3 regions of the Phyllobacterium sp. 1468 genome follow, and region 2 is predicted to be linked to each of the others. Evidence: riboswitches for the same ligand, from Rfam matches in the RefSeq annotation. Region 2 holds a riboswitch; each other region holds the start of a gene.
The links. Region 2 has a riboswitch for thiamine pyrophosphate ahead of J2X72_RS04950 (ABC transporter permease). Riboswitches for the same ligand answer to the same signal wherever they lie in the genome.

Region 1 (6,381 bases), on a different contig from region 2:
GGATGGCATCAAACCCAAGTTCCATGACCGTCGCAGCATGAGATGGCCGCCCGAGACCCGCGTCGATGATCATCGGCACATCGGGGAAATTGCCCCGCAATGAACGCAGTGCGTGCAAATTGAGCGGTCCCAGAGCCGAGCCGATCGGCGCGCACCATGGCATCAGAACCTCGCAACCCGCTTCCAGCAGCCGCTCGGCGACGATCAGATCGTCTGTCGTGTAGGGAAACACCTTGAAGCCGTCATCGGACAATATCCGGGCAGTCTCGACCAGCGCAAAGACATCCGGCTGCAACGTATCGTGATTGCCAATGACTTCAAGCTTGATCCAGTCGGTCGCAAAAACATCCCTTGCCATCTGCGCCGTCAGCACAGCTTCTTTCACCGTATGACATCCCGCCGTATTCGGCAGTACATGTGTTCCAAGCGACCGGATAAGCGACCAGAACTTGTCACCGGATTTGCCGCCCGCCATTTCGCGCCGCAGCGAGACGGTCACGATTTCCGTGCCGGATGCCTTGATTGCATCCATGAGGATGGCGGGCGAAGGATACTGCGCTGTTCCGAGCAAAACTCGTGAGGAAAGTTTGGTATTATAAAGTTGCAGCATGGCTAGAGCCTTTCATGCTTGGATGGAAACAGTTCTGTTTCCTGGATGGCGAGACAATCCACGCGGAAGGTGGCGAGGTCGATGTCTTTCCATCGTCCGAGGCCGCCTGACAAATCGGGTCTCCGCCAGCCGGAAACCCAGCCGTTGGTTTGCTTTGCAAACCATAAGCTTTCAAAACCGCTGGTCGAATTATCGGCATTTCGAGCGAAATGCGGTTCGACCAGTGGGCCAGGTGAATTTGGCCCAATTCCTTCGGGCTTCGGCTTCCTCCGATGGGTAAACATCGGCCTCGCCAAATCCCTTGACCTTGAACCAAATTCCCTCCGGCAGAACGCTTCCATCCAAGCATGGAAGGCCCTAGCCTCCTTGACGTGGAGTAAGTATTTCGATCCGGTCGCCCTCGTTCAAAAGGCAAGCTTGACGTTCCAGTGACCGCACGAGTTCCCCGTTTAATGCCGTCGCCAGCCATTCACCTTCGAACTCCAGTTCGGCAAGCAGAGCATCGAGCGATTGCGCCACAACATCATGCGGTTCTCCGTTGACGAACAGTTTCATCAGTGTGCTCTCCTTTCATTCGAAACCATGTCCGCCACCAGCATGGCCATCGCCGGGGCAAGCAAGAAACCGTGTCGGTAAAGCCCGTTGATGCTGATGGTGTTACCCTCGCGGACGACACGGGGCAGATTGTCCGGATAGGCGGGACGAATGCCCACCCCGGTTTCGACAATCTCGGCCTCGCCGAAGGCGGGGTGCAGGCTATAAGCCGCGTTTAGCAATTCCATCATCGAGCGCACGGTGATTGGACCGACCGAGTCGCTTTCAAGCATTGTTGCGCCCACCATGAACGTATGATCCGCCCTCGGCACGACATAGATTGGAAAGCGCGGATGAACGAGCCTGACGGGACGTGACAAGGAGATATCAGCGGTCCGCAGGACCAGCATTTCACCGCGCACGCCGCGTATGGTTTGATCGTCGCGGGAATAGCCGGTGCACTGAACGGTCCAATCAAAACCAGCTGTCGCGGTTCGCACCGGATCAGTTTCAAATACTACCCCAGCTTCCGCCAATTTCGCCGCAAGACGGATCAACACGCGTCGGGGGTCAAGATGCGCTTCCCCCTCAAAGAACAATCCCTTGCGGAAGCGCCCGGCAAGGTCCGGCTCCAGCGTTGTAATCGCGTCATCGTCAGCCCATTCAAAGCCAGATGTTCGCGAGCCGAAGCGTTCAAGCTCCCTGACGTCGCGGATTGGCGCCAAGACCAGCGTACCATTGCAGGTCACCGAGCCGGGTAGCGCCGCTTCCCACCAGTCTGCGGCACCAAGCCCGAGCTCAAGAACCACCTGTTCAGCGCTTTCCCGCTCGCAGTAGGGTGCTAGCATTCCCCCCGCAAACCAGGATGCCGCCGCGGGGCTGGCCGGTTGCGGATCGAGCACCGTCACACGGGCGCCGCGCGACATCAATTCATGGGCGACCGACAACCCGGCCACGCCGGCACCCTTTACGAGAACGTTCATTCTGTCAGGCGCCTGTGTTCAACGGCATATATAGGTCGCCGCCGTCGCGAAATTTCTTCGCCATGGCCGCCATGCCTTCCTTTTGCGCCTCGGCACGGATGTCGTGCGAGATGCGCATGGAACAGAACTTCGGCCCGCACATCGAGCAGAAATGCGCCACCTTATGCGCTTCCTTGGGCAATGTTTCATCGTGGTAGAGACGCGCCGTTTCCGGGTCGAGCGACAGGTTGAACTGGTCCTCCCAGCGAAACTCGAAACGCGCCCGTGACAACGCGTCATCACGCAGTTGAGCCGCGGGATGTCCCTTGGCAAGGTCAGCAGCGTGAGCGGCAATCTTGTAGGTGATCACGCCGACTTTAACATCGTCGCGGTTCGGCAGGCCCAGATGCTCTTTCGGCGTCACATAGCAAAGCATCGCCGTCCCGAACCAGCCGATCATCGCTGCGCCGATGCCGGACGTGATGTGATCATAGCCCGGCGCAATATCCGTCGTCAGCGGTCCGAGCGTATAGAACGGAGCCTCGCCGCAAACTGCGAGCTGCTTGTCCATGTTTTCCTTGATCTTGTGCATCGGCACGTGACCGGGGCCCTCGATCATCACCTGGCAATCCTTTGCCCACGCAATCTGCGTGAGTTCGCCAAGCGTTTCGAGTTCGGCAAACTGCGCCGCATCATTGGCATCGGCGATTGAGCCGGGCCGCAAACCATCCCCCAGTGAAAAGCTGACATCATAGGCGCGGCAGATATCGCAGATTTCCTCGAAATGCTCATAGAGGAAGCTTTCGCGATGGTGGTGCAGGCACCACTTGGCCATGATCGAACCGCCGCGCGAGACAATGCCCGTGACGCGGTTCACGGTCAGCGGAATGTAGTGCAATCGCACGCCGGCATGGATCGTGAAATAATCCACACCCTGCTCCGCCTGTTCTATCAGCGTGTCGCGATAAACCTCCCATGTGAGATTCTCCGCAATGCCATCGACCTTTTCCAGTGCCTGATAGAGCGGCACCGTACCAATCGGCACCGGTGAATTCCGGATAATCCACTCGCGTATATTGTGAATGTTGCGCCCGGTGGAAAGATCCATCACCGTGTCCGCGCCCCAGCGCGCGGCCCAGACCATCTTTTCCACTTCCTCGGCCATGGAGGACGTCACTGCGGAATTGCCGATATTGGCGTTGATCTTGACCAGGAAGTTGCGCCCGATGATCATCGGCTCAAGCTCGGGATGATTGATATTGGCAGGAATGATCGCGCGGCCCCGCGCTATCTCTTCGCGGACGAAGTCCGGTGTCACGTGATCGGGGATTGATGCACCGAACGATTCGCCGTCGCGCACCCCACCATTCCTTGCATTCTCCCGGCCCAGATTTTCGCGAATCGCGACATATTCCATTTCTCGCGTGACGATACCTGCCCGTGCATAAGCAAGCTGGGTAACGGCCTTGCCGTCTTTGGCCTTCAATGGATTGTGGCGGATGGGAAATTCCGGCGTCAGCCGTTCGCCCGTGGCGAAGCCATTATCCGCCGGGATAACGCTGCGCCCTTCATAGCGATGGACATCATTCTGCGCGGCGAGCCAGCGTTCGCGAACGCGCGGGATGCCTTTGGCGATATCGATAACTGCCGTCGGATCGCTATACGGACCTGAGGAATCATAAACCGCAACGTTGGGCTCACCGGCAGTCGGGTGAACGGCGATTTCGCGCATGGGCACGCGGATGTCAGGATGGAAACGCCCGGTTTTGTAAATCTTGCTCGACGCAGGCAGTGGACCTGTCGAAACGCTCGGCGTGTTTGAAATAGTTGGATTAAAAACGGTCATCATCAGGTTCCTTTGCCCGCTCATGACCCCAAAAAGCGCTTCCTTTTCGGATAAGGATCACGAGCCATTAAAAGTGTTGCTGCGCCCCTTATGCGTCCATTCAAGTGGACGCACGGCGCAGCAAGTGCGTGGAAACCCAGTTCTGTGCCGGAAGGATGAAAGGAGTTCGCGAGTCTGAATAGAGACCGAGTGCCAAGACACTCCACGCGAAGACTTTTGCACCGTCCCTACGCCAGTATGAACTGGATCAGGTTCAACGGGTCACTGCGCTGCAAAGCCAGCAGTATCTCAGCCCCTTGTCGGGACTCCCCTGGTGAATGTGTTTATGTGACCCGCTGTTGACGCAGTTGTCAAGCAGGTCCATCTCCAGACAAACGAAAACCCGCTACGGTCTGGACCATGCGGGTTCTGTCGCGTCTAATTATAACCGGATGACCGGTCACAAAAATTAACGGTTGTTGTAATCGCTGCCATTGTTGCCGGCTGGGCGGGCAACGCGTTCCTTTTTCTTCGGACCTGGCAACAGGCCTTCGCGCTGAGCCTGCTTGCGTGCAGCCTTGCGGGCACGGCTAACGGCTTCTGCTTTTTCACGGACACGACGCTCGGATGGCTTTTCGAAAGCCTGGCGCGCCTTCATTTCGCGGAAGAGACCTTCCCGCTGCATCTTCTTCTTCAGGACCCGAAGGGCCTGTTCAACATTGTTATCACGGACGAGAACTTGCAATCGTTTTCCTTACCCATGCTTGTCTCGCCTTGCGGAAGGAAATGAGCCACAATCAGACAAGCGTTTGAAGAATTGCCACTACGGCAATCCGGAGAAGCGCGGACTTTATGCATTTCCGCGCCAAAAATCCAGTGCGCTCAAGCAATTTACTTGAGTATTCCTGCTACGACGCCAACTATTCTGGTCACTAGGCAGGGATAATTTTTGTGCCGTGTCTATTTCAGTCGGCTTCAGGCTGACTATCCAGAACCCAACCAAAATAGATTCCAAGGGCTTTCAAGATTCCTGCCATGAAGCGCCGAAAATGGCGGTTTTCGAACACCGGAGTGGAGAAAGCCGCCAATTGCAGGTTGTCAGAGCATGAACATCGACAGCTCTAGATCGCGGCAGTGATAATGATCTCGACCTTGTATTCTGGCGTTGCAAGCTTGGCTTCGCCCGTTGCGCGTGCCGGTGTGTTTGCCGGATCGACCCACGCATCCCACGCCGCATTCATCTCGCCGAAATCCTTCATGTCATCGAGCCAGATGATGGCTTGCAACAGCTTGGATTTGTCGGTGCCGGCTTCCTTGAGCAAGCGGTCAATCGAAGCCAGGACATCCTTGGTCTGCTCCGTCACGCTCTTGCCTGGGCTGCCGACCTGGCCAGCGAGATAGACCGTGTTGCCGTGGATTACGACCTGGCTCATGCGTGGACCAACTTCAATACGGCGAATGCTCATGGAAATCTCCTCTAATGATGTGCTGGCAACTTAATGCCTGCCTTGCGTGCATGAAAAAGGGCCGATGCGGCCCCGTTTTCAAAGGATGGTAGCGTGGTTTGCAGATCAAGCCTTAGACCCGCTGATTGAGCACTACGATTATTTTAATATCACAGCGCTTTGATTTTGAATTATTTTCTGCCCGTAACGGCGCGCAACATCAGCAACGAACGTCAATAACAGTCGATTCGGCGTCACACTATTTGCCACATACCGTAGAGTCAAATTTCATATCTAGACGTTCGAGAAGTTATATAAATAAGTGCTCCGTTCGCTTATCATTGCCAAATGGATCACCGGACTGTCATTGCATCATTGACGTCGGAGGAGCGCAATCGTCTGACCACCAAATCGGACCGTGCTGGCCTCCTTCAACTCGCCCTCCATTGGGGCTCGATCATTCTGCTCGGATGGTTGATCGCCGTGCGGATACCCCTTTGGCCGCTCTTGATGATCCTGCAAGGGATTCTGATCGTGTTCCTGTTTACCCTCATACACGAGTCAATCCACCGCACGCCATTCAGGACGCAGTGGTTGAACGACTGGGTTGCCCGCGTCTGTAGCGTCCTGCTTGTCCTGCCCTCGGACTGGTTTCGCTACTTTCACCTGGCCCACCACCGCTTCACTCAGGATCCGGAGAACGATCCTGAGCTGATGTCCCTCAAGCCGGAAACCATGCGGCAATACCTCGTGCACCTGTCCGGCATTCCCGTCTGGTGGAGCCACATCAAGACGCTTGTGATAAACGCTTCGGGACGTTGCAGCGATACATTCGTGCCGGCAAAAGGTCGCCGGAAGGTTCGCAGCGAGGCACAGATCATGATTGCGGTCTATGCCCTGATGATCGCTGTCTCCGTTTACCTGCAGACGGCAGTCCTTCTGTATGTATGGGTCCTGCCGGCGATATTTGGACAGCCTTTCCTGCGCATCTATCTTCTGGCCGAG
Region 2 (6,381 bases):
TCATTGAAAAGCTTGAAGTGAAATTCGACCGCTTTCTCGCCCTGCGCGGCGTCAGCCTCGATGTGGCACCGGGCGAATCCTTCGGTCTCGTCGGGGAATCCGGTTCGGGAAAATCCACATTGCTGCGCGCTGTCGCAGGTCTCGCGCCGGTCAGCGCCGGAACGATTACCGTCAACGGCAAAACGCTGGGTTCGTCCCGCACCAAGACGTTCTACCGTGAAGTGCAGATGGTATTCCAGGACCCTTACGGCTCGCTGCACCCACGCCAGACCGTGGATCGGTTATTGTTGGAACCGCTGGTGATTCATGGTTTCGGTGATATCGAAAAGCGCATCTTGCGCGCACTCGATGAAGTGGGATTGGGATCGAGCTTCCGTTTCCGCTATTCCCACCAGCTATCGGGCGGTCAACGTCAGCGCGTCGCCATCGCCCGGGCGCTTATCCTCGAACCGTCGATCCTGCTGCTCGATGAGCCCACCTCGGCGCTCGATGCCTCGGTTCAGGCTGAGGTATTGAACTTGCTCGAGCAGATCAGGCGCGACCGCAAACTGACTTTCCTCATGGTAAGCCATGATCTGGCCGTGGTCACCCATATGTGCGACCGGCTGATGGTCATGCAGAATGGTGCCGAAGTGGAGCGGCTGACGGCATCAGAACTTGCCAAACGCAAGGTCACGCAGGACTACACACGCAATCTTCTCGTCGCGAGTCAAGGTTTCGTCCGGCCGGATATCCAGCCTGGGCTCTAACAATCTTCATTGGTTTTTTACCATTCCGACAATCATTTTACACAAATCGTGCTGCCCCAGCATGATCGTGAAAATGTGAACGAATTTCCTAAGCACGAATTTACGCCGCAGATTCAAAGGTCCATGTAACGACGGAGTGGGCCAATGAAAAAAATTCGAGATTTCCTGAAAGACCGCAGCGGGGCAACAGCGCTAACCTTCGGATTGCTGCTGATACCCATCATGGGGATGACCGGGCTGGCCGTGGATTACAGCCTCGCGAGCAATGAGCGGTCCAAATTGCAGAACGCCGCTGACTCAGCAGCATTGGCCGGCGCTTCGGTTTTCACCGGGTCGAATTCTGCGGCGGCAGAAGCGCGTGCAAAAGCCTACCTCAAGGCCAATCTCGGTGCGGAAGCGGACAAGGTTACCATCAAATTCACTGCGGCCGATCAAAAGGTCAACGTCGCAATCAGCGGCGGAACAAACACAGTGTTCATGCATCTGCTGAAGCAGGACAAGGTGGCGATCGGTGTGAATGCAACGGCTTTGGCGCCATTGAAACCGACAACGGCGAAATTTATTCCCGGTGACATGTACGGCTGGTACTTCAAGAAGGTTTCCATTGTGGTCGTGAAGAACGGCCAGGAAACCGTGGTGGGAACCATAACCTACACTAGTGCCTACAGAAGTGGACCCAACAGCGCGAATGGTCGTGGTACGGGTGTCAAAACCCAGGTGCCGCCAGACAATACGACCATTAATCTTGGAGATTACGACAAGTTGTATCTCAAGATGGAAGTCAAAAACGATGGTTGCGACATTGGATACAAGTACACAGCCGATCCTGCGGACTCCAATCATACTCTTTGCGTACCGAGCGCTTCCTCCAGCAGTTATAACCTGACGTTGCGAACCGACGATCCAAATACGGTAGATTATCTGTTCGTCGAGGGCGTGCAGCTAAAGAAGGGTTCCACGCCTCCACTGGACTCGTTGTTCAACTGCGGTGGCAAGCAAGATCACGCCTGGGAAGATGGTGGTGGCTTTGCACAGCAGGACTTTTTCTACCAGGTTGAGGCCGCCTGTAAATCCGTGGATGGCGAGAACGTCCGTCTGACAAACTAGGTTCGTAAACAACCACAGCGGCGCAATTGACTTTGTCCTTGCGCCGCTCCATCATGATTTCATTCCGAGGGGGGCACTGTACAGTGCTGAGATAGCGTCGAGCTGGACCCTTGAACCTGATCCGGGTTATGCCGGCGTAGGAACGGGAATTGAGCTTTCTTCGCACATCTCAAGTCTTGTCTTCGCACATATCCGGATCTCCGATCATGATGGAGTCCAGACCGTGCCCGTTCCCTTAAATACGCTCCGGCAGAAACGGTAGTGGCGTGAACAGCGCCATGCGCCTGGTTTTACAGATAACCGCAGCTTTGCTGGCGGTGGTCCTTTGCTGGCAAGTAATCGTCTGGGTGATGGTGCCTCCGCGTTTCATCCTGCCGGGACCATTGACGGTTATTGCTACGCTGGCCGACGAGCAGAACTATCTGCTGGCCAACGCTGTCATCACCCTGATGGAAATCGTCCTCGGGCTGATGTTCGGGGCGCTGGCAGGCATCCTTACCGCGCTCCTCGTCAGTGCCCTGCCCGGTTTCCGGCAGATCGTCTGGCCTCTGATGCTCGTGCTGCAGGCCCTGCCAGTTTTCGCGATCGCGCCGCTGCTGGTGCTGTGGTTCGGGTTCGGCCTTGCCTCCAAGGTCGTCATGGCAAGCCTCATCATCTTCTTTCCAGTCGCCTCGGCCTTTGCTGACGGTCTGCAGCGTACCAATCAGGATCTGCTCGACGCGGCAGCGCTGACACAGGCATCTCCCCTCGCGACACTGTTCCTTGTACGTGTGCCGAGCGCCTTGCCCGCACTGGGTTCCGGCTTGCGCGTCGCGGCGGTTTTTGCCCCGATCGGCGCTGTCATCGGCGAATGGGTCGGCTCGTCGCGCGGTCTCGGCTTCGTCATGCTTCAGGCCAATGCACGCATGCAGACGGATACGCTGTTTGCTGCCCTCATCATTCTCGCCACGCTGACTATCGCCCTGCGCTTCCTTGTGGATGCGCTGGCAAAACGGCTGACGCCATGGGCGCGTGAGGCATGACAATTCCCCATTCACAGCATGTAAAAGGACCTTCGATGTTTCGCATTCATCCCCTGATCTTCATGATCTGTCTCGCCATTTCTGCGATCGGCATTTCCGGCCCGGCCATCGCGGCCGACAAGCTGACGATTCTTCTGGAATGGTTCGTCAATCCCGACCATGCGCTGCTGGTCATCGCCAAAGAGAAGGGCTACTTCGCGGAAGCCGGTCTGGATGTCGAGCTGATCCCGCCGGCCGATCCGGCAGCACCGCCGCGCCTCGTTGCGGCAAAGCAGGCGGACATCGCCATCCATTATCAGCCCACACTTTTTCTTGACCATGATGAAGGCCTGCCGCTGGTTCGGTTCGGCACGCTGGTCGAAACACCCCTCAATACGGTCATGACGCTGGCGGATGGGCCAATCAAGAGCCTGAAGGATTTGAAAGGCAAGAAGGTTGGCTTCTCGGTCGCAGGCTTCGAAGATACCATGCTGGGCGCCATGCTGAAGGAGGAAGGCCTGTCGACCAGGGATGTCGAGTTGATCAATGTCAACTTTGCCCTCTCCACCGCGCTGATTTCTAGGCAGGTCGACGCGACCGTCAGTGCCTATCGCAATTTCGAGCTGACGCAGATGGCGCAGGAAGGGCACAAGGGGCTCGCCTTCTTCCCGGAAGAACATGGCGTGCCTCCCTATGACGAGCTTATTTTCGTTACGCACCCGGACTTGCTGAAGGACGACCGGTTACAGCGCTTTCTCGCTGCCGTGGAGAAGGGCGCGATCTTTCTGACCAACCACCCGGACGAATCCTGGCAGCTTTTTATCCAGGCCTATCCGGACCTGGACAATCCATTGAACAAGCAGGCCTGGATCGACACGCTGCCGCGCTTTGCCAAGCGGCCGGCTGCGCTGGATCGGCGCCGCTACGAACGGTTCGGCGGCTTCATGCACGATGCGGGGCTGATCAAGAGCGTCCCAAAGATCGAAGACATCGCTGTGGAATTAAACTGAATATTGCAACTCAAAGAGAGAACTTATGCCAAAAGTAGATTACCGGCTGAACGCCATTGTCGATGTCGATGCTATCGGCGGGAGCAGGGACCTGGGCCAGCTTGCGCTTAGCGCTGCGCGTGGTGGCGCTACGATCATCCAGTATCGTGACAAGAACTCGCCGACGCGCCTTATGGTCGAGCGGGCGAGAACGATCCACGCGGCTTTGAACGGGACCGGGGTGCCGCTTGTCGTCAACGACCGTATCGACGTGGCGCTCGCCGCCGGCGTCGAAGGCGTGCATGTCGGGCGCGAGGACATGCGCGTGGCAGACGTGCGTCGTCTGCTAGGACCGGACGCGATCATCGGCCTGACGGTCAAAGACGAAGCAGACGCCCAGGCGGCCATCGAGGCTGACATCGACTATGCCTGTATTGGCGGCCTGTTCGAGACACCGGCAAAGCACAATCTGCAACCTATCGGCTTTGAAGGATTCAGCCGTCTGGCACCAATCATTCGTAAGGTAAAGCCCGACCTGCCGATCGGCGCGATCGCCGGCATCGATCTTGCGCGAACGCCGCCGGCCATTGCCGCGGGAGCCGATGGCGTCGCGGTAATTTCGGCTATCTTCCGGCAGGACGATCCGCAAGGCGCAACCGCTGCATTGCTGGCGGCGGTCGATGAGGCGTTGAAGGAACGGGCATGACTGCAATTGCATTGACGATTGCCGGTTCGGACAGCGGCGGAGGCGCAGGCGTCCAGGCGGACTTGAAGACATTCTCGGCGCTTGGCGTTTATGGCACCAGTGTTTTGACGGCGATCACCGCCCAGAACACACGCGGGGTGACTGCTATAGAGAACCTCTCGCCTGGCATCGTCCGCGCGCAGATCGATGCTGTCCTGTCGGATATCGACGTGCAGGCGATCAAGATCGGCATGGTCGGCGTGGTCGAAACGATCGAGGCAATCTCCGGCGCGCTGGAGCATTGGAACCGCAGGGTGGTACTGGACCCGGTTATGGTCGCTACATCAGGCGACCGCCTGTTGCAGCCGGAGTCTATTGAAGCATTGCGGCAGCTGCTTCTGCCGCGCGCCTTGATATTGACGCCCAATCTGCCGGAAGCGGCGTTGCTGACGGGTGAGTCCATGGCAGAGGACGAAGCCGCGATGGCCCGGCAGGCAGAGAAACTGCTGGCGCTTGGCGCCGCGGCGGTGCTGGTCAAGGGCGGCCATGCGAAATCCGAGATGAGCACCGACCTGTTGTTCGACGGTGCCGCGATGCGGCGCTTTTCAACCCCGCGCATCATCACGAAAAATGACCATGGCACGGGCTGCACTCTGGCCGCTGCGATAACCGCCGGATTGGCCAAAGGTCTCAGTGTAGGTGAGGCTGTAACTGAAGCGAAAGACTATCTGACGGCGGCGATTGCCGCGGCCGAAACACTTAAAGTGGGGCGGGGCCGCGGACCTGTGCACCACTTCCACCGCTGGTGGCCGGCATGACGGCGTCGATCATTTCGGGCCGCTCGAACGGCAAGGGGACCATCGCGGGGAGAACGACTTGATCGCTCGCATAAGCGAGTTGCGCGGTGGCCGGAGATGCTGGTGGGGACGGTTGGGTTGCCGTTGGAGCTGTCACAGCCACCGCAGCATTGCCCGCAACCGGAGCAGGATCGGAAGCGGCAGCGGTTTGAACCGGCGATGCCGGCTCGAGCACGTCGAGCATGCCCTTGCGCTTGGCCTGGAAATAATAGCCGCGTGAATAGAGCCGCACAGCCTGGTCCGGATTGTAATCAGCGACCTTGTAGGCCCCGGCCAGATATCTCACGCCATATTTGAGATTCGTCTCGGCATCGAGAAGATCCTTGGCGCTGCCGTCATGTCCCATACCGCGCGCGGTCGCGGGCAGCATCTGCATCAAGCCCCAATACGGACCGTTGCGGGCAGCCGGATTGAATCGGCTCTCGCGCTGCACGACACGGCGTACCAGCGATTCCGGGACGGCATAGGCGACGGAATATTTCGAGATCAGACCGTCGACGGACGACCTGTCCGAAGATTTCGGTAGTGGCTTGGCGTCTACGGCATTTGCAAGCCGCGGCGATGGTTCGGGAAGCGGAATGGACGCTGCATTGGGCAATTTCGGATCGGCTGTCGTGCAAGCGCCGAGTACCAAAGCCAGGCTCAGGCAGGCAAAGGCGCGCGGCAATCGAATATCAAAAAGCATTGGTCACCGAATGGACGAGGCAGATGTTAAGCTGTCATAGCTTGTTCGCAGGCGCGTGGGGCAATCACTTTCCAATACAACGAGTAACAATATGATACAGCACTCCATTTTACAGTGCACCTTTGGAGTTTTCGTCGAATCAAGCCTGCCTTGACTCCAGCATATATATCAATGTATCAGTTGTATATTGGTAAGGCCAGTTTACCAGTCGAGTGCGGAAGGGAGAGCCGTGCGGGGAGGACTAGGCCGTGAACTCATAAATCTGATGGAAATGGTATGAGGCCATCTTTTCGGATACGAGGAGCAAG
Region 3 (6,381 bases), 780 kb from region 2:
AAGGGACGGCCATCGCAGCGTTGACGCCCACGACCATAAAGGGTGCGAGACTGAATGGATCGACAAAATGGCGTGACAAGATAAACCAGCCGGAGCCGATGACGATCGGTGGTATGACTATGATGAGACTTGCGCCACGATCGACCGCGCGCTCAAACAGTTTTGGCGAGGCGTAGCCACGCCGGCTTGCAAGATACTCGCGCGCCACCACCAACGCCAGTGAAATGGCCAGCGCCAGCGCAGCCGCACTTGCTCCGAGCACGATGCTGGTCAGGATAGCGCGCCAAACGATCCACTCACCCAGCAGCCGGCCAAGATCGGCCGCCAGCCCCGAAACGACTGTTCCGGCTATCGGCAGCGCGACGAAAAATAGACCGAGGATTATCGTGGCGGCGTTCAGAAGGCATGTCCTTAACGTTGGCTGGTCAAAACGGCGTGTCGTCGTGCGTAGGCTGAACCCTTCCTCGGTGGGGCGCCCGCTTAGGCTCAGAATAGACAGAACCGCAATCGTCAGGCACAATTGCACAAGCGTCAGCGAAACCGCGCGGGCAATATCGAAATCGAAATGTAGCGATTGATAGATCGCAACCTCAAGCGTCGTCGCACGCGGTCCGCCGCCGAGCGTCAGGACGACGGTGAACGATGTAATGCAAAGCATGAAGATCAGCCCCGCGATTCCGGAAATGTTGCGCAGGATCACTGGCCACTCGATCAACCGAAACCGCGCCCATTCTCCCATACCGAGTTGGGATGTGAGTTTCCAATAGTCTTCCGGAATAGAGTCCATGCTCGAGAGCAGCAGTCGTGTTGCCAGAGGAAGGTTGAAAAACACATGCGCAATGAGGATGCCGGTGAGACCGTAAATATTGGGAATGGTTTCTAACCCCAGCCAGTTGAACAGTGCAGCAAGCAGGCCATTGCGCCCATAGATACTGGTGACACCGAGTACGGCGACAAGGGCTGGCAGCGCGAGCGGCAAAGCAAAGAGCCGCAAGATCATTGCACGTCCCGGGAAGTCAGGATGCGTATACAAGGCGCGGGCAAGTGGTATGGCAAACCCCACCGAAAGCAGTGTAGAGAGCAGCGCTTGCAGCAATGTGAAGCGAGCAATGCGCCACAGATAGCCGTCGAAGGCGGCAAAGCCTTCCGTGCCGCCACGCAGCGCTTCAACTGCGAGGCTCAAGCCTGCACCGCCCGCAAGCACCGTAAGGAAGGCGAGGGCGAGAGCCCCGGCCAATGGCTTCAAGGATATCAATTTGTCACAGGCTCATGGCCGACAGCCATTCATCGATCCAGGCTTTGCGATTCCGGGCCACTTCCTCCGGTGGAAAGATCAATGTTTTCGCCGGTTTGACCAAGGCATCAAAGGCAGGATCGAGCGGTCCGCTTGTCCCCGCGGCCGGAAACATCCAGTTGCTTTCTGGAATGGTATCCTGGAAAGCCGTTCCGGTCATGAAAGTCAGGAACTGCGCCGAAAGCGGGTTCTTTGCGCCGTTCACAGTTTGCGCGGCCACTTCGACCTGCAGATAATGGCCCTCTTCGAACGCAGCGGCCTTGTAACGCTCGGTCTTTTCGGCAATCACGTGATAAGCAGGCGACGTCGTATAGGAAAGGACCATCGGTGCTTCCCCTTTGGTGAACAGACCATAGGCTTCCGACCAGCCCGGCGTCACGGTCAACACGCGATCCTTCAGTTTGGCCCAGGCTTCGCCGGCCTTATCGCCGTAGACGGACTTCACCCAGAGCAGGAGGCCGAGGCCGGGTGTCGACGTCCGCGGATCTTCGATGACGATTTTCTGGTTCGGATCGCCCTCGACCAGTTGCTTGAGACTGGTGGGTGGGTTCTTGAGTTTTTCCGTATCATAGATCACGGCAAAATAACCGTAGTCGTAAGGAACGAAAGTATCGTCCTTATAGCCGCCCGGAATGTTGATCGAACTTGTGTCGATCCCGTGTGGGGCGAACAGGCCGGTTTCCTTCGCCTCATAGGTCAGATTTGTGTCGAGGCCAAGCACGACATCGGCTTTGGTTGAAGCACCTTCAAGTCTCAGACGGTTGAGCAGAGCGACGCCATCCGTAACCGCGACGAAGTCCACAGTGCAATTGCATTGCTTTTGGAAGGCTTCCTTGACTTTCGGCCCTGGACCCCATTCGGCCGTGAAGCTCTCATAGGTATAGACCGTCAGTTTGCTCTCAGCTTTCGCCGGTCCGGCAAGGGCAAGGGCGAAAATGCCCGCGAGAGTTGCAGATTTCAAAATAGTCTCGAATGGCCGCATCGGCGCCTCCTAGAGTTGAAGATCAAAAGGATTGGTGCGCCGGCTTTTTTGCCGCGTCTAATCCCTCCGCCGGTACAAACCGGATCAGGTTCCGCGGGTTGGCAGGATTTCTCCTTGAGCCTCTCAGCCGATTCTTGCGAATTGGCACCCCGTTAGAGCACTGCAAAGATTAGAGATAAAGCTGTTGCCGTGCAAGCAATATGCCTTAGCTTCGGGTGTGCTTGCCCCGTTGCCACGCCCGCTTTCGCGTCTGGCCATTGTTTGCATTGCGGGAAGACGGGCGGTCGTCGAAGCGCGTCTTTGTAGTTGGTAATGCGATCCGAAGACCGCCCGCTAACGTTGTCCCCCTGCCGGCCAGCTTCTGCTTCTTCCGCGGGGCGAGTGGATGAACCCTGGAGTCCGGGCCCATCGTCGCCGTCGGTGCAGTGTCCGCACGATTGGCGTTTGGCGTCAACAATGGAGGCAATATCTGCCTAGAATGCGCAGATTGACCTCCGAAGACGAACAGGTCGGCCAGCGCTTGGGTCCGTTTCCCGCGCGCTGACACGCCGTCCTTCCCCACTTTCGAACGGCTCCGGAAGCAGCTCCCCATGGAAAGGACCGGAACAGGATAGCTCAGGTTTTATGGGCGTGGATAAATGGCCACGATTATTCTTGCCAGAGGCTGCCGATTTTGCCGATGGCAATGCTGCTGAACTTGTCGAACCACGCACAGCAGCATTGCCATTCGGACACGACTAATAGCCAACCAACCCATGCGGCGCACAGACACATCTATCCCGCTGTCCTCACGCATGCTATGGGCGATCCATGAGCAAATTCGTTATACTTCTTGGTGGAGCCGTCCATGTTACGGACCGTCTCCTGCGCCTTGTCGCCGGGGCGCACGTGCTCGCTGCCGATGGAGGAATCGCGCATGCAGCCCCGCTAGGGCTCGAACCGGAACTTTGGCTTGGCGATTTCGACTCGACTTCACCGGAGCTCGCAGCACAGTATGCCAAAGTTCCGCGGATGGAATTTCCGTCCGAGAAGGACATGACTGACGGCGAACTCGCCTTGAACGAAGCCTACCGGCGGGGTGCGACTGAAGTGATCCTCTGCGGGGCTTTTGGCGGCGAGCGCACCGATCATGCACTGCTGCATTTGACCATGGCGACGCGGTATGCAGCCGAAGGTAGGAAGCTTGTTCTCTCGAGCGGTTACGAAGAGGCGCATCCCCTGGTTGCAGGTGCTTACGACTTCGATTTTGTCGACGGAACCCTTTTTAGCATTGTTGCATTTTCGCAATTGAGCGGACTTTTCATCCGTGGCGCGCGCTGGCCGCTTGAAAATGTGGAACTTTTTTTCGGTTCATCGCTTACAGTGTCGAATGCCGTGCGTGGGAACCTCCACGTGTCACTTCATTCGGGTAAAGCGATTCTGATTGCTGCGCCGCAAATTGCCTGACGCTTGTCAAATAAAAGCGGAAAGTGTAATTGTCGGCAGGCAGCATTGGGGACGCAAGCTGATGAGTTTGGTATTAAAACGGAGAGGTCTTCCATGTTGAAAAGTTTATCCACGATTGCAGTCGCAGGGCTTTTGGCGCTTTCAGTTGCTGGTTGCACGACCAGTGATCAGCGCGTTGCCGGTTATGGTCTTGGCGGTGCAGCAATAGGCGCATTGGCAGGTGGTGCAATAAATGGTGGAAAAGGAGCTCTCGCAGGTGCTGCGATCGGTGGTGCCGGTGGCGCTCTGGTAGGTGCTGCGACGAATAACAACAATGGCAGCCGCTATTGCACTTACGAAAATCGCTATGGCGAACGCTATCGCGCTCCTTGCCGCCGCTATTAATTTTGCATTAAGCTGGAAAAAAGACAGGCCGGGAAATTCCGGCCTGTTTGTTTTCGAGATCACCATTCGTCGGCCAACGCTCAGCGATCTTTCTTCTGCCGCATTATCTACGCAGAGTCTGGTTCGTTTCGATGTGAGAGGATTTTAAGATGACACTTCGTTTAACTGCAATTGCGGTTTCGGCACTTCTGGCTTTGTCTGTAGCCGGTTGCGCGACGAGTGAGCAAAATCAACGCGCCGGGACGGGCGCTTTGATCGGCGGTGGCGTTGGTGCGCTGGCTGGCCAGGCTCTTGGACATGATACGAAGAGCACCGTCGTTGGTGCAGCAGGCGGCGCACTTCTTGGTGCAGCCATCGGAACCGCAACTACCCCGCGAGGACAAAGCGGCAACTACTGCCGTTACCAGCGGCGTGACGGATCCATCTACGAGGCCCCCTGCGAAGGCAATGGCGGTGGCGGTTACTAATCTCACCGCTCGACCAGAGCTTTTGTGTAGGTACAACAGGCCGGAAATTCCGGCCTGTTTTGCATCATGGCATTTGACAGCGGCAATAATCTCGCCGACAAGCACGGCAATCTTCGATCGTGGCTCCATTTTCCAGAACTGTAACTTGTATGGCTCCCCCTCTTCTCCGTCTTGACCAGATAGCGCTGACTTTCGGTGGCACGCCGCTTTTGAGCGACGCGGCCATTTCCGTCAGCGAAAACGATCGCATTGCGCTGGTCGGCCGAAATGGATCGGGGAAATCGACGCTGCTGAAAATTGCCGCCGGATTTATCGCGCCCACCGACGGCGAAGTGTTCAAGCATCCGGGCGTCACAGTGCGTTACCTGGCGCAGGCTCCCGACATGGAAGGCTTTGACACCGTCCGCGCCTATGTCGAGGCGGGTCTGGGGCCGGCTGACGATCTCTACCGGGTCAGTTATCTGCTCGAACATCTCGGCCTGACCGGCGAGGAGGCGCCGGACAATCTTTCCGGTGGCGAAACACGCCGTGCCGCATTGGCCAAGGTGCTGGCCCCGCAACCAGACATTCTTTTGCTAGACGAGCCGACCAATCATCTGGATCTTACAACCATCGAGTGGCTGGAAGACGAGTTGCGCCAGATACGTTCCGCGATCGTGGTTATTTCCCATGACAGGCGCTTTTTGGAAAACGTCAGCCGTTCGACCATCTGGCTGGATCGCGGCGTGACCAAGCGGCTCGAGCAGGGCTTCGGCGCTTTCGAGGAATGGCGTGACAAGGTTCTCGAAGAGGAAGAGCGCGACCTGCACAAGCTCGGGCGGCAGATCGTGCGCGAGGAGCATTGGCTGCGCTATGGCGTGACCGCCCGGCGCAAGCGCAATATGCGGCGGCTCGGCGATCTGCAATCCATGCGCAGCGAATTCCGTAATCATCGCGGTGCGCAGGGCAAGGCCGTGCTGAAAGCCAGCGATGCGAGAGAGTCCGGTAAGCTTGTCATAGAGGCGGAACACCTCGTCAAAGCCTATGGCGAACGGGTGCTGGTCGATGATTTTTCAACGCGGATACAGCGTGGAAATTGTGTCGGATTTGTCGGCCCCAACGGCGCCGGCAAAACGACACTGCTGTCGATGCTGACCGGGGTGCTCGCGCCGGATAGCGGCTTCGTCAAGCTCGGCACAAATCTTGAGATCGCCATCCTCGACCAAAAGCGCGACAGTCTCAATCTTGAGCAGACGCTGTCGGATTACCTGACCGACGGGCGCGGCGAGAACGTCATCGTCAATGGTGAGCAACGCCACGTCGCATCTTATATGAAGGACTTTCTGTTCCAGCCAGAGCAATTGCGGACACCCATCCGCGAGCTTTCCGGTGGCGAAAGAGCACGGCTCATGCTGGCGCGAGTACTTGCCCGTCCGGCCAATCTTCTGGTGCTCGATGAGCCAACCAATGATCTCGACATGGAAACGCTCGATCTGCTGCAGGAACTGGTAGCCGGCTTCGCGGGTACAGTCCTCCTTGTCAGCCATGATCGCGATTTTCTCGACCGCACGGTAACGTCGGTGATCGCGCCGGAGGGCAATGGCCGCTGGCTCGAATATGCCGGCGGTTATACGGACATGCTGGCACAGCGCAAGGAAGCCGCCTTAGCGACGCGCAAGGAATTGAAAGCCGCAAAGCCCACGGGTGGTTCGGTGGAGAAGGCAATACCGGCGCAACGTGAAGAAAAGCGCAAGCTTTCCTATAAACAGAAGTTCGCCCTCGAGACTTTACCGGGAAAGATTGAAGCGCTGCACGCGGAGCTCGCAGGG

Region 1: it holds a riboswitch for thiamine pyrophosphate, as region 2 does, so the genes downstream of both, thiC (phosphomethylpyrimidine synthase ThiC) here and J2X72_RS04950 (ABC transporter permease) in region 2, are expected to answer to the same signal.
Region 3: it holds a riboswitch for thiamine pyrophosphate, as region 2 does, so the genes downstream of both, thiB (thiamine ABC transporter substrate binding subunit) here and J2X72_RS04950 (ABC transporter permease) in region 2, are expected to answer to the same signal.

Annotation. Positions count from the first base shown of each region.
Region 1 is NZ_JAVDSX010000002.1:586,847-593,227, forward strand. It holds gene J2X72_RS08260 (thiazole synthase) at 1-610, opposite strand, end outside; gene thiS (sulfur carrier protein ThiS) at 968-1,165, opposite strand; gene thiO (glycine oxidase ThiO) at 1,165-2,127, opposite strand; gene thiC (phosphomethylpyrimidine synthase ThiC) at 2,132-3,952, opposite strand; TPP riboswitch at 4,159-4,274, opposite strand; gene rpsU (30S ribosomal protein S21) at 4,401-4,676, opposite strand; gene J2X72_RS08285 (RidA family protein) at 5,053-5,397, opposite strand; gene J2X72_RS08290 (fatty acid desaturase family protein) at 5,725-6,381, shown strand, end outside.
Region 2 is NZ_JAVDSX010000001.1:1,038,565-1,044,945, forward strand. It holds gene J2X72_RS04940 (ABC transporter ATP-binding protein) at 1-749, shown strand, start outside; gene J2X72_RS04945 (TadE/TadG family type IV pilus assembly protein) at 894-1,856, shown strand; TPP riboswitch at 1,914-2,016, shown strand; gene J2X72_RS04950 (ABC transporter permease) at 2,135-2,878, shown strand; gene J2X72_RS04955 (ABC transporter substrate-binding protein) at 2,941-3,867, shown strand; gene thiE (thiamine phosphate synthase) at 3,893-4,552, shown strand; gene thiD (bifunctional hydroxymethylpyrimidine kinase/phosphomethylpyrimidine kinase) at 4,549-5,349, shown strand; gene J2X72_RS25045 (transglycosylase SLT domain-containing protein) at 5,291-6,073, opposite strand.
Region 3 is NZ_JAVDSX010000001.1:260,522-266,902, reverse strand. It holds gene thiP (thiamine/thiamine pyrophosphate ABC transporter permease) at 1-1,255, opposite strand, end outside; gene thiB (thiamine ABC transporter substrate binding subunit) at 1,260-2,276, opposite strand; TPP riboswitch at 2,321-2,438, opposite strand; gene J2X72_RS01360 (thiamine diphosphokinase) at 3,087-3,722, shown strand; gene J2X72_RS01355 (hypothetical protein) at 3,816-4,106, shown strand; gene J2X72_RS01350 (YMGG-like glycine zipper-containing protein) at 4,256-4,573, shown strand; gene J2X72_RS01345 (ABC-F family ATP-binding cassette domain-containing protein) at 4,723-6,381, shown strand, end outside.